Regions from separate parts of the Collinsella sp. CLA-ER-H7 genome, predicted to be linked through region 2. Evidence: riboswitches for the same ligand, from Rfam matches in the RefSeq annotation. Region 2 holds a riboswitch; the other holds the start of a gene.
What was found. A riboswitch is a leader RNA that binds a small molecule or an ion and turns the genes downstream of it on or off. The one in region 2 is predicted to bind thiamine pyrophosphate.

Region 1: linked by a shared signal. The riboswitch ahead of thiC (phosphomethylpyrimidine synthase ThiC) and the one ahead of thiM (hydroxyethylthiazole kinase) in region 2 are both predicted to bind thiamine pyrophosphate.

The regions. Positions count from the first base shown of each region.
Region 1 is NZ_JBBNLT010000001.1:109,337-113,631, reverse strand. It holds gene thiD (bifunctional hydroxymethylpyrimidine kinase/phosphomethylpyrimidine kinase) at 1-204, opposite strand, end outside; gene thiC (phosphomethylpyrimidine synthase ThiC) at 387-1,721, opposite strand; TPP riboswitch at 1,714-1,829, opposite strand; gene AAAX75_RS00485 (hypothetical protein) at 1,893-2,408, shown strand; gene AAAX75_RS00480 (YaaA family protein) at 2,432-3,241, opposite strand; gene AAAX75_RS00475 (aminopeptidase) at 3,345-4,295, opposite strand, start outside.
Region 2 is NZ_JBBNLT010000002.1:137,224-141,518, forward strand. It holds gene AAAX75_RS01985 (patatin family protein) at 1-226, shown strand, start outside; gene AAAX75_RS01990 (thiamine phosphate synthase) at 339-1,034, opposite strand; gene AAAX75_RS01995 (thiamine-binding protein) at 1,031-1,372, opposite strand; gene thiM (hydroxyethylthiazole kinase) at 1,376-2,215, opposite strand; TPP riboswitch at 2,267-2,377, opposite strand; gene AAAX75_RS02005 (HAD family hydrolase) at 2,471-3,379, shown strand; gene AAAX75_RS02010 (LysR family transcriptional regulator) at 3,390-4,286, shown strand.

The DNA.
Region 1 (4,295 bases), on a different contig from region 2:
ATCGATCTGCGCCGCGACAATATCCGGGGAGATGTTCTGCACGGCGGTGACGCCCAGGGTGTTCTGTGCGGTGATGGCGGTGATGGCCGTCTCGGCATACAGGCGGTGCGCCGTGATGGTCTTGATGTCGGCCTGAATGCCGGCGCCACCGCTGGAATCGGATCCTGCGATGGATAGAACGGCAGGTACCTTACTGCGATCCATGTTCGCTCCCTTGTTCGGTCGGAATCAAATGGGTCTATAAGCCAGCATTATAAAGATGCCCGGGCCGACTCTATGTCGAACCCGGGCGGGCGATGCAATCTTTACGCAAATGCAAGCAAATGTTCACACGTCAACAATTGACAGGCACCGGCTCGCCGCCAGAAGCGGCCGCGGCGACAGGGCTAGTCCTCCATGCCAAGGTCGATCGTGGTGCCCTCGAAGATCTTGTTGACGGTTCGGACGGCGCACATCTTGCCACACATGGTGCAAGTGCCCTCGGTGGCGGCGGGGGACTCCTCGTAGCGCTTCTTGCCCGTAACCGGGTCGAGCGCGCACTTCCACATGGCGTCCCAGTCGAGCTTGCGGCGTGCCTGGCCCATCTTGTCGTCCATGTCGCGGGCGTGGGGCACCTTTTTGGCGATGTCGGCGGCGTGTGCGGCGATCTTGGTGGCCATGAGGCCGTCGAGCACATCCTGGGCGTTAGGCAGGCATAGGTGCTCGGCCGGTGTCACGTAGCACAGGAAGTCGGCACCGGAGCTGGCGGAGATGGCGCCGCCGATGGCGGCGGTGATGTGGTCGTAACCCACGCCGATATCGGTCACCAGCGGTCCGAGCACATAGAACGGGGCGTTGTGGCACAGGCGCTTCTGCAGTTTCATGTTGGCGGCGATCTCGTCGAGCGCCATGTGACCCGGGCCCTCGACCATGACCTGGACGCCGGCGGCCCAAGCGCGCTTGCACAGCTTGCCCAGCTCGATCATCTCAGCGGTCTCGGTGGCGTCGTTGGAGTCGTAGAGGCAGCCCGGGCGGCAGGAGTCGCCGAGCGAAATCGTCACGTCGTACTCGTGGCAAATCTCGAGCAACTCGTCGTAGAACTCATAGAACGGGTTCTCGTTACCGGTGACCTCCATCCAGCCAAACAGCAGTGAACCGCCGCGGCTCACGATGTTCATCAGGCGGCCGGTCTCCTTAAAAGTCTTGGTGACCGACTTGTTGATGCCGCAGTGGATGGTCATAAAGTCCACGCCGTCCTCGGCGTGCGCGCGCACGACCTCGAACAGGTCGTCCTTGGTGAGCTTGACCAGCGGCTTTTCCATGTAGCCGATGGCGTCGTACATGGGGACGGTGCCCACCATGAGCGGCGTCTCGTCGATGAGCTGCTGGCGGAACTGGCGCGTCTTGCCCGAGTTGGAGAGGTCCATGATGGCGTCGGCGCCGTAGTCCTCGGCGATCTTGACCTTCTTCCATTCCTCGGCGGCATCGGCCTTGTCGCCCGAGATGCCCAAGTTCACGTTGACCTTGGTGGACAGGCCTTCACCGACGCCAAAGGCGCGCATGCCTTTTTTGATGTGCACGATGTTGGCGGGAATGGCGATACGGCCGTCGGCTACGCGCTCGCGGATGTACTCGGGGTCGCGATGCTCGCGCTCGGCGACTTCCTTCATCTGCGGCGTGATCTGCCCGGCACGGGCGAAGTCGATTTGCGTGACGAGCTTGGGCTCGGTCTGTGTGCTCATTGGCACGGCTCCCTTCGTTGGCATTACCCATATCAGGTTTGCGGGTCAGGGCGGGCGCGCCCAGTCTCAGCCTGCCGTCTTGTACTGCAAGCTCCCCGTTTATGTAATGGGCTCAAGTATAGCCTGAATGGGTACGATTGGGCCAACGAGCGTGCCTGTGGGGAGGCGAACATGGAAGACAAGCATCTATATCGAGAGACGCAATGGGACGTATCGGCCGAGGAAAGCCGTGCGCACCATGGCCTTGTTGCGATTGGTTTTGCGGTGCTTGCCGTGCTGGTGATTGCCTTTTGTATTTGGACGTTCGGCGGTCCTGGCGGCGCCACCTGGGGGTTTGAAGCCGACGAGGGCCTGCCGATTATGACCATGAAAGTTTCTGGTGGCAACACGGTTGCCGCACCGGGCGACTATTGGTATCCGCGCGACGAGTTTGTGCAGCTGCAGCTGAGCGGCGGGTCTATTCCGGGCGAAGAAATCGAACGCGTGACGTTTGATGCGACGCTCAAAACGCTGACGGTGAAGCTCAAAGATCAAGAGGACGTGCCCACGACCATGGACATTGCGCTGACGGAATGGCGCTTGGAGCCCCCGGCGGGCGCTGCGGTATCCGAGGTGGAGCACGTTAAGATTACCTACCAAGATGGCTCGACGAGCGAGATTGCAAAGGCCGATGGCTTGGCGGAGTAACGGGGTGTTTGGAAACGGCGGGCCTATAGTGCCTGCGCGTTCATGAAAACCAGGGTGTTTTTGTCTGAAAGCTCAGGGATGTGCCGATAGCCGATGTTGAATGCGGTAAGTTCGCTTGCATCCTCGAGCTTGTTTTCTGCCATCCACCGCACCATGGAGCCGCGCGCCTTTTTGCTGGCGGTCGACCGTTGGATGGGCTTCCCGTTGCGGACACCCTCGCCAAAGAGGCATGTGACGGCCGTGGCGTCGCCCGCGAGGTGGGGCAGAACGGCTTTGGCATACTCTACGCTGGCGAGGTTGACGATCGTGGTGTTTGAGCCTGTCGGGGCGATAGCCCGCGCGAGCTTGTCGTTCCAAAACGCGTAGAGGTCTCGGGCATCGTCAACGGCGAGCTTCGCGCCCATTTCCAACCGATACGGTTTGACGGCATGGAAGGGACGAACGCACCCGTAGAGGCCGGAGAGGATCCATAGATGGTCTTGCAGCCATGTGAGCTGCGCGGAATCCATCACCTCGGGCGCCATGCTTTGGTACTGAATGCCGTGATAGGACATGATGGCAGGGGAGAGGTGACGGGCGAGTGCGGGATTGTCGAGATCGCCGCTTTTCAGGATGGGCCCGAACTCATGCAGGGTGTTGAGGCAAGGTCCCAGCAGTTTGTCACTCACGTTCCACAGCGCCTGCAGGCCGCCGCTGCCTTCATTCCGCTCGATATCTAGCAGTGCGCGGTGGAGGCGAGCCGTCTCGCGCACAAAGGGCGGGATGCCCAGGACTTCAAAAGCATCTTGGGCCGCGTGCATCTGCTTGGCGGGCGAAATGATGACCTGCAGCATGAACTCTCCTCTGCCAAAAAGGAAGTTGCGGTGGAATACGGTCTGTTTTGGCCGTTTATGGGCCAGTTTAGTCCGTATTTCACCGCAACTGATGAAGGGTTGGTTAGGCTCGCTCGATGAAGGCCTTGTAGCCGCGGTAGGCCTCGTAGATGTCGGCCTTGTTGGCGACCTCCCACAGGGCGTGCATGGACAGGACGGCAACGCCGGAGTCGATGACGTTCATGCCGTACTTGGCCATGATGTAGGCGATGGTGCCGCCGCCGCCCGCGTTGACGCGGCCGAGCTCGCAGGTCTGGAAGTCCACGCCTGCCTCGTCCATGATGTCGCGGACGAGGGCCACGTATTCGGCGTCGGCGTCGTTCGAGCCACCCTTGCCGCGGCTGCCCGTGTACTTGTTAAAGCACAGGCCGCGACCCATAAAGGCGGCGTTCTTGGTCTCGAACTTGCCGGCATAGCCCGGGTCGAAGCCGGCGGACACGTCGGAGGAGAGCATGCGGCTGCGGGCGAGTGCGCGGCGCAGGGCCAGCGGGCTATCCTCGCCGGCGAGCGTCATGATCTCGGCGACGGTGTTCTCGAAGAAGCGGCTCGTCATACCGGTGGCACCCACGGAGCCGATCTCCTCCTTGTCGACGATGAGCGTGATGCTCGTGCGCTCGACATTGGCCACATTGATCTGGGCGAGCATGGAGGGGTAAGCGCAGACGCGGTCGTCGTGACCATAGCCCAGAATCATGGAACGGTCGAGGCCCATGTCGCGGGCGGGGCCGGCGGGCACGACCTCGATCTCGGCGGAGAGGAAGTCCTCCTCCTCGACGCCGTACTGCTCCTTGAGGATGTCCAGGAACATCTGCTTGACGGGCTCCTTGGGAGCGTCCTTGTCGTCCTCGTCAAACTTGACGGGACGGCCGCCTACGATCACGTCGAGGATCTCGGCGTCGACGGCGTCCTTGGCGGGCTTGGCCATCTGCTCGCTCGAGAGATGGATCAGCAGGTCGGAGATGGTAAAGACCGGGTCGTCGGCCTTGTCGCCGATGTTGATGTCGACGGTGGTGCC
Region 2 (4,295 bases):
GGAGTTTGTCGCAGCGCTCGAGCATCGGCATGAGGTCTACAATGCCAAGCTCGATGATTTGGCACGTCGTGAGGCCGCCGGCGATATCTTTGTGGTGCGTCCGAGCGAATCGGTGAAAGTGCCGTCGCTGTGCCGGGAGCCCGATGAGCTCGAGCGCATCTATCAGATTGGTCGTCGCGATGCTGAGGCGACCTTGCCGGCACTGGAGACATATCTGGCAGGGTAGAGGCCGCTGCCGCCATCTCGGCGGAAAGCGCATCCCGGAATGGAGGTCCAAACTGGGATGCGCTTTCCATTGCTGAAGATGTGAGGCTGCGGATCAGCTGCTCGGCTTATGCCTATGCCTGCTGCCAAGTGTCGACGAGCTCCTTGGCCGCGGCGTAGGGGTCATCGGCGCTGCAGACGGCACTCACCACAAAGAAGCCGTCGACGCCGGTGGCCTTGAGCTGCGGCAGGTCGGCCGTCTTGACGCCGCCGCCCACCACGATGGGCACGGGGCTTGCCGCGTGGAGTGCGGCCAGGTCCTCAAAGCTCTTGGTGATGATAGAGCCGTCGGCCGCGCGTCCGCAGTCGCGCTTGGTCTCGGTCTCGTGGAGTGGGCCGATGCCCAGGTAGTCGACTAGGCTCATGTCGGCGGTCTTGACGTACTCGAGCATCTCCTCGCAACGGGCCGAAAGGCCCACGATGGCGTCGGGGCCCAGCAACTTGCGACAGACCTCGACGGGAATATCGCTTTGGCCCACGTGCACGCCGTCGACAGCAATACCCTGCTCGCGTGCGGCAAGCACACAGTCCAGACGGTCGTCGATCAGCAAGGCGACCTGACCGGTCTTGCCGGCCTGAGCGATTGCCTGCGCGGCGTCGCCGGTCAGCGCAATGATCTCGCGGGCGCTTGCCACCTTGGAGCGCACCTGGATGCAGGTAAAGCCGGCGTCGAGCGCCTGGGCCACCACATCGCCCACGGGGCGCCCGAGCGTGTTTTCGGGGCCGAGTACCAGATAGGCCGAGATATCAAGGTTGTCGCGGATGCTCATCGTGTTTCCTCCTGCTTCTTGATCTGTGCTTCCATGCGCTCGAGCTTGCCGGTCATGGTGTCGGTAAATCCGGGCCGGATATCGGCTTTGAGCACGACTTCGGTGCGGATGCCCTTGCTCGCCAACACAAAGGTTGCGTCGCGCACGACCTGCATGACCTCGTCCCAGTCGCCCTCGATCTCGGTGAACATCGAGGTGGTGCGGTTGGGAAGGCCGCTCTCGCGTATGACGCGCACGACCTCAGCGACCTCGGCGGACAGCTCGTCGCCGGTGCCGCACGGGGCGATGGCCACGGCGACGAGCGTGTTCATGCCGGCATTGGTTACGGGCTCGGACATGGCTTATGCCTCCTCGAGCTCGAGTTGGTTATCGGCGATGTCCTGGGCGGTCGCGCGGTAGAGCTCATCGATAAAGGCGACCTTAAAGCTTGCCGGGGCGTCGGCGACAGCGGCGGCACGCGTGCCGGCCACGTTGTAGACGGCGGTGCCGCAGACGGCTGCCGTAAACGGGTCGGCGGCGCAGGCGTACACGGCCAGCACGCCGCCCTGCGAGCAGCCGCAGCCGGTGATCTTGGACATGAGCGGGCTGCCGCCGTGGGACTTGGCCACGGTCGTGCCGTCGGTAATCAGGTCGACTTCGCCCGAGACCACTACGGCGCCGCCGGTGTAGCGGGCGAGCTCCACGGCGGCACCACGGGCGGCGTCGACCGTGTCGGTGGTATCGACACCGCGCACGCGGCTCAGATCGGCCGTCTCGCCCTCAAGACCCCACAGGCCGGCGAGCGCGATAATCTCGGAGGCGTTGCCGCGCACGATGGCGGGCTTGTACTGCTTGAGCTCGTTTACCAGCTGGGTGCGCAGGCTGCCGATACCCAGGCCCACCGGATCGAGCACCCAGGGCTTGCCGGCGTCGTGTGCCGCCTTCGCCGCGCGGGGAATCGTCTGCTCGTAGATAGGGAAGAGCGTGCCCATGTTGAGATAGATGGCGCCGCCGCCGGCAACGAGCGCTTCGCCCTCGTCGGGCAGATAGACCATGGCGGCCGATCCGCCCACGGCGAGCTGTGCGTTGGCGACAAAGTCGATCGTCACCGTGTTGGTGATGGAGCCGGCCATCGGATTGGTGGCGCGAATTTCCTCTACGGCCTTGACCATATGTTGCTTAAGCTGTTCCGAATCAATCACTGCACATGCCTCCTTGGCATAGAAAAGGGGCGCTGTGCATAGACAGCGCCCCTGTAAAGGCGGCATGCTCCCTACGCCAGCATTAACTGACAGGTTCAAAGGATTGGGCCCCATGCCCTCTCAGCCTTGTGGTTTGCACCGCCGGCACTCCCGCATCGAATCTGTTGTTCCCTATACTAGCGCACCTGCCAAAAAGGGACAGGTTTATTTTGGCAGGTCGTTACAATAGGTAGGACCGATACGAATGGGGGCCTTATGATTAAACTTGTGCTGACCGATATGGACGATACACTGATTCCAGCCGGGCATGACGGCGCCAGCGACTACGCCATTGAGGGTATTCATGCCATGCAGGCGGCGGGTCTGCACTTTGGGCCGGTTTCGGGTCGTCAGCCGTCCGCGATGGGCTGGATGTTCAAAAACCGTTCCGAGTGTTTTTCGACCGGTGCGTTCTGTAACGGCCAGGTGATGTTTGTCGACGGCGAAGTAGTCGCTTCGCGCGCAATCGACAACGATGCTCTGATGCGTTTGGCTGACTATCTGGAGCAAGAGACCGACGATACATTTCTAAAAGTCTACAGCCTGGGCGATGACTTTTGGGGCAACGATGCCTATTGCGTGACGAGCAATCCCGAGCGTGTGCGTCGCGCTATGGAGTCGGGCGGCAATGCGTGGCTCAAAGGCGAAGAGGCCCCGTGTCGTCCCGTCGTCGATGGCGCGCCGGTGTTTAAGGCGAATATCTGGAGTGCCCGTTCGCGTGAGGAGCTCGCGGAGCTACGCGAGCGCGTTGCCGTTGAGGTGCCGGAACTCTCGCTTGTGTTTCCCAACAACCGAGTGCGCCTGTTCGACATCCTTCCGGATGGTTGGGACAAGGGCTGCGCTGCGCTGGAGCTGGCGCGCGCCTTGGGCCTGACGCCCGACGAGGTGGCCGTATTTGGCGATTCCGATAACGATCTGCCCATGATCGATGCCGTTCCCAACTCCGTTGCAGTCGCCAATGCCAATGAGGCCGTCACGGCTGCCGCGCGCTGGCATATCGGCGCCGCGGCAGATGATGCGGTCGCCGGGGCTCTGCATCAGATTGCCGCCTGCGCCGCGACGGGGGAGATGCCGCCGTTTATGCGCCAGATGGACGCGGCGGGTCTTGGCATCATGAACGTCTAGGGAGAAGGCTATGAAGCTCCAGCAGCTCAGATATGTCGTCAAAGTTGCCGAATGCGGTAGCATCACCGAGGCCTCGCGCCGGCTCTTTGTGTCGCAGCCTTCGATTACCGCATCGATTCGCGATCTCGAAAACGAGATGGGCGTGCACATCTTTGAGCGCACCAACAAGGGCGTCATTGTGTCCGAGGAGGGCGAGACCTTCTTGGGCTACGCACGACAGGTGCTCGACCAGGCCGATCTGCTCGAAGGCAAGTACAAGGGCGCGTCCGAGCAGGTGCCGCACTTTAGTGTGAGCTGCCAGCATTATTCCTTTGCCGTTAATGCGTTTGTCGATGTGATCCGTGAGTTCGATGCCGCGCGCTACGACTTTACCCTGCGCGAGGAACAGACCCACGAGATTATCGAGGACGTCGCGCATATGAAAAGCGAGCTCGGCATCCTGTATCTGTCGGAGCACAATCGCGAGGTCATCGAGCGCATGCTGGCGGCCAACGAGCTTGTGTTCGAAGGGCTCTTCTGCGCCGCGCCGCATGTCTTTGTATGTGCCGACCATCCACTGGCGGACCACGCCAGCGTGACACTCGAGGATCTCGAGGACTATCCGTTTTTGTCCTATGAGCAGGGCAGCTACAACTCGTTTTACTATTCCGAGGAGCTGACCTCGACCTTTGAGCGTCGCAAGAATATCCGCGTACGCGACCGTGCGACGCTGTTCAACCTGGCTATGGGCCTTAACGGTTACACGGTGTGTTCGGGCGTGATCAGTCACGAGCTCAACGGCCCCGGCATCATCTCGATTCCGCTCGATGTGGACGAATACATGGAGATTGGCATTATTACGCGTAAGAACACGACGCTCACGCGCTATGGGCAGGCCTATATCGACGCGATTCGTCAGCATATCTAGGCTGCTGTG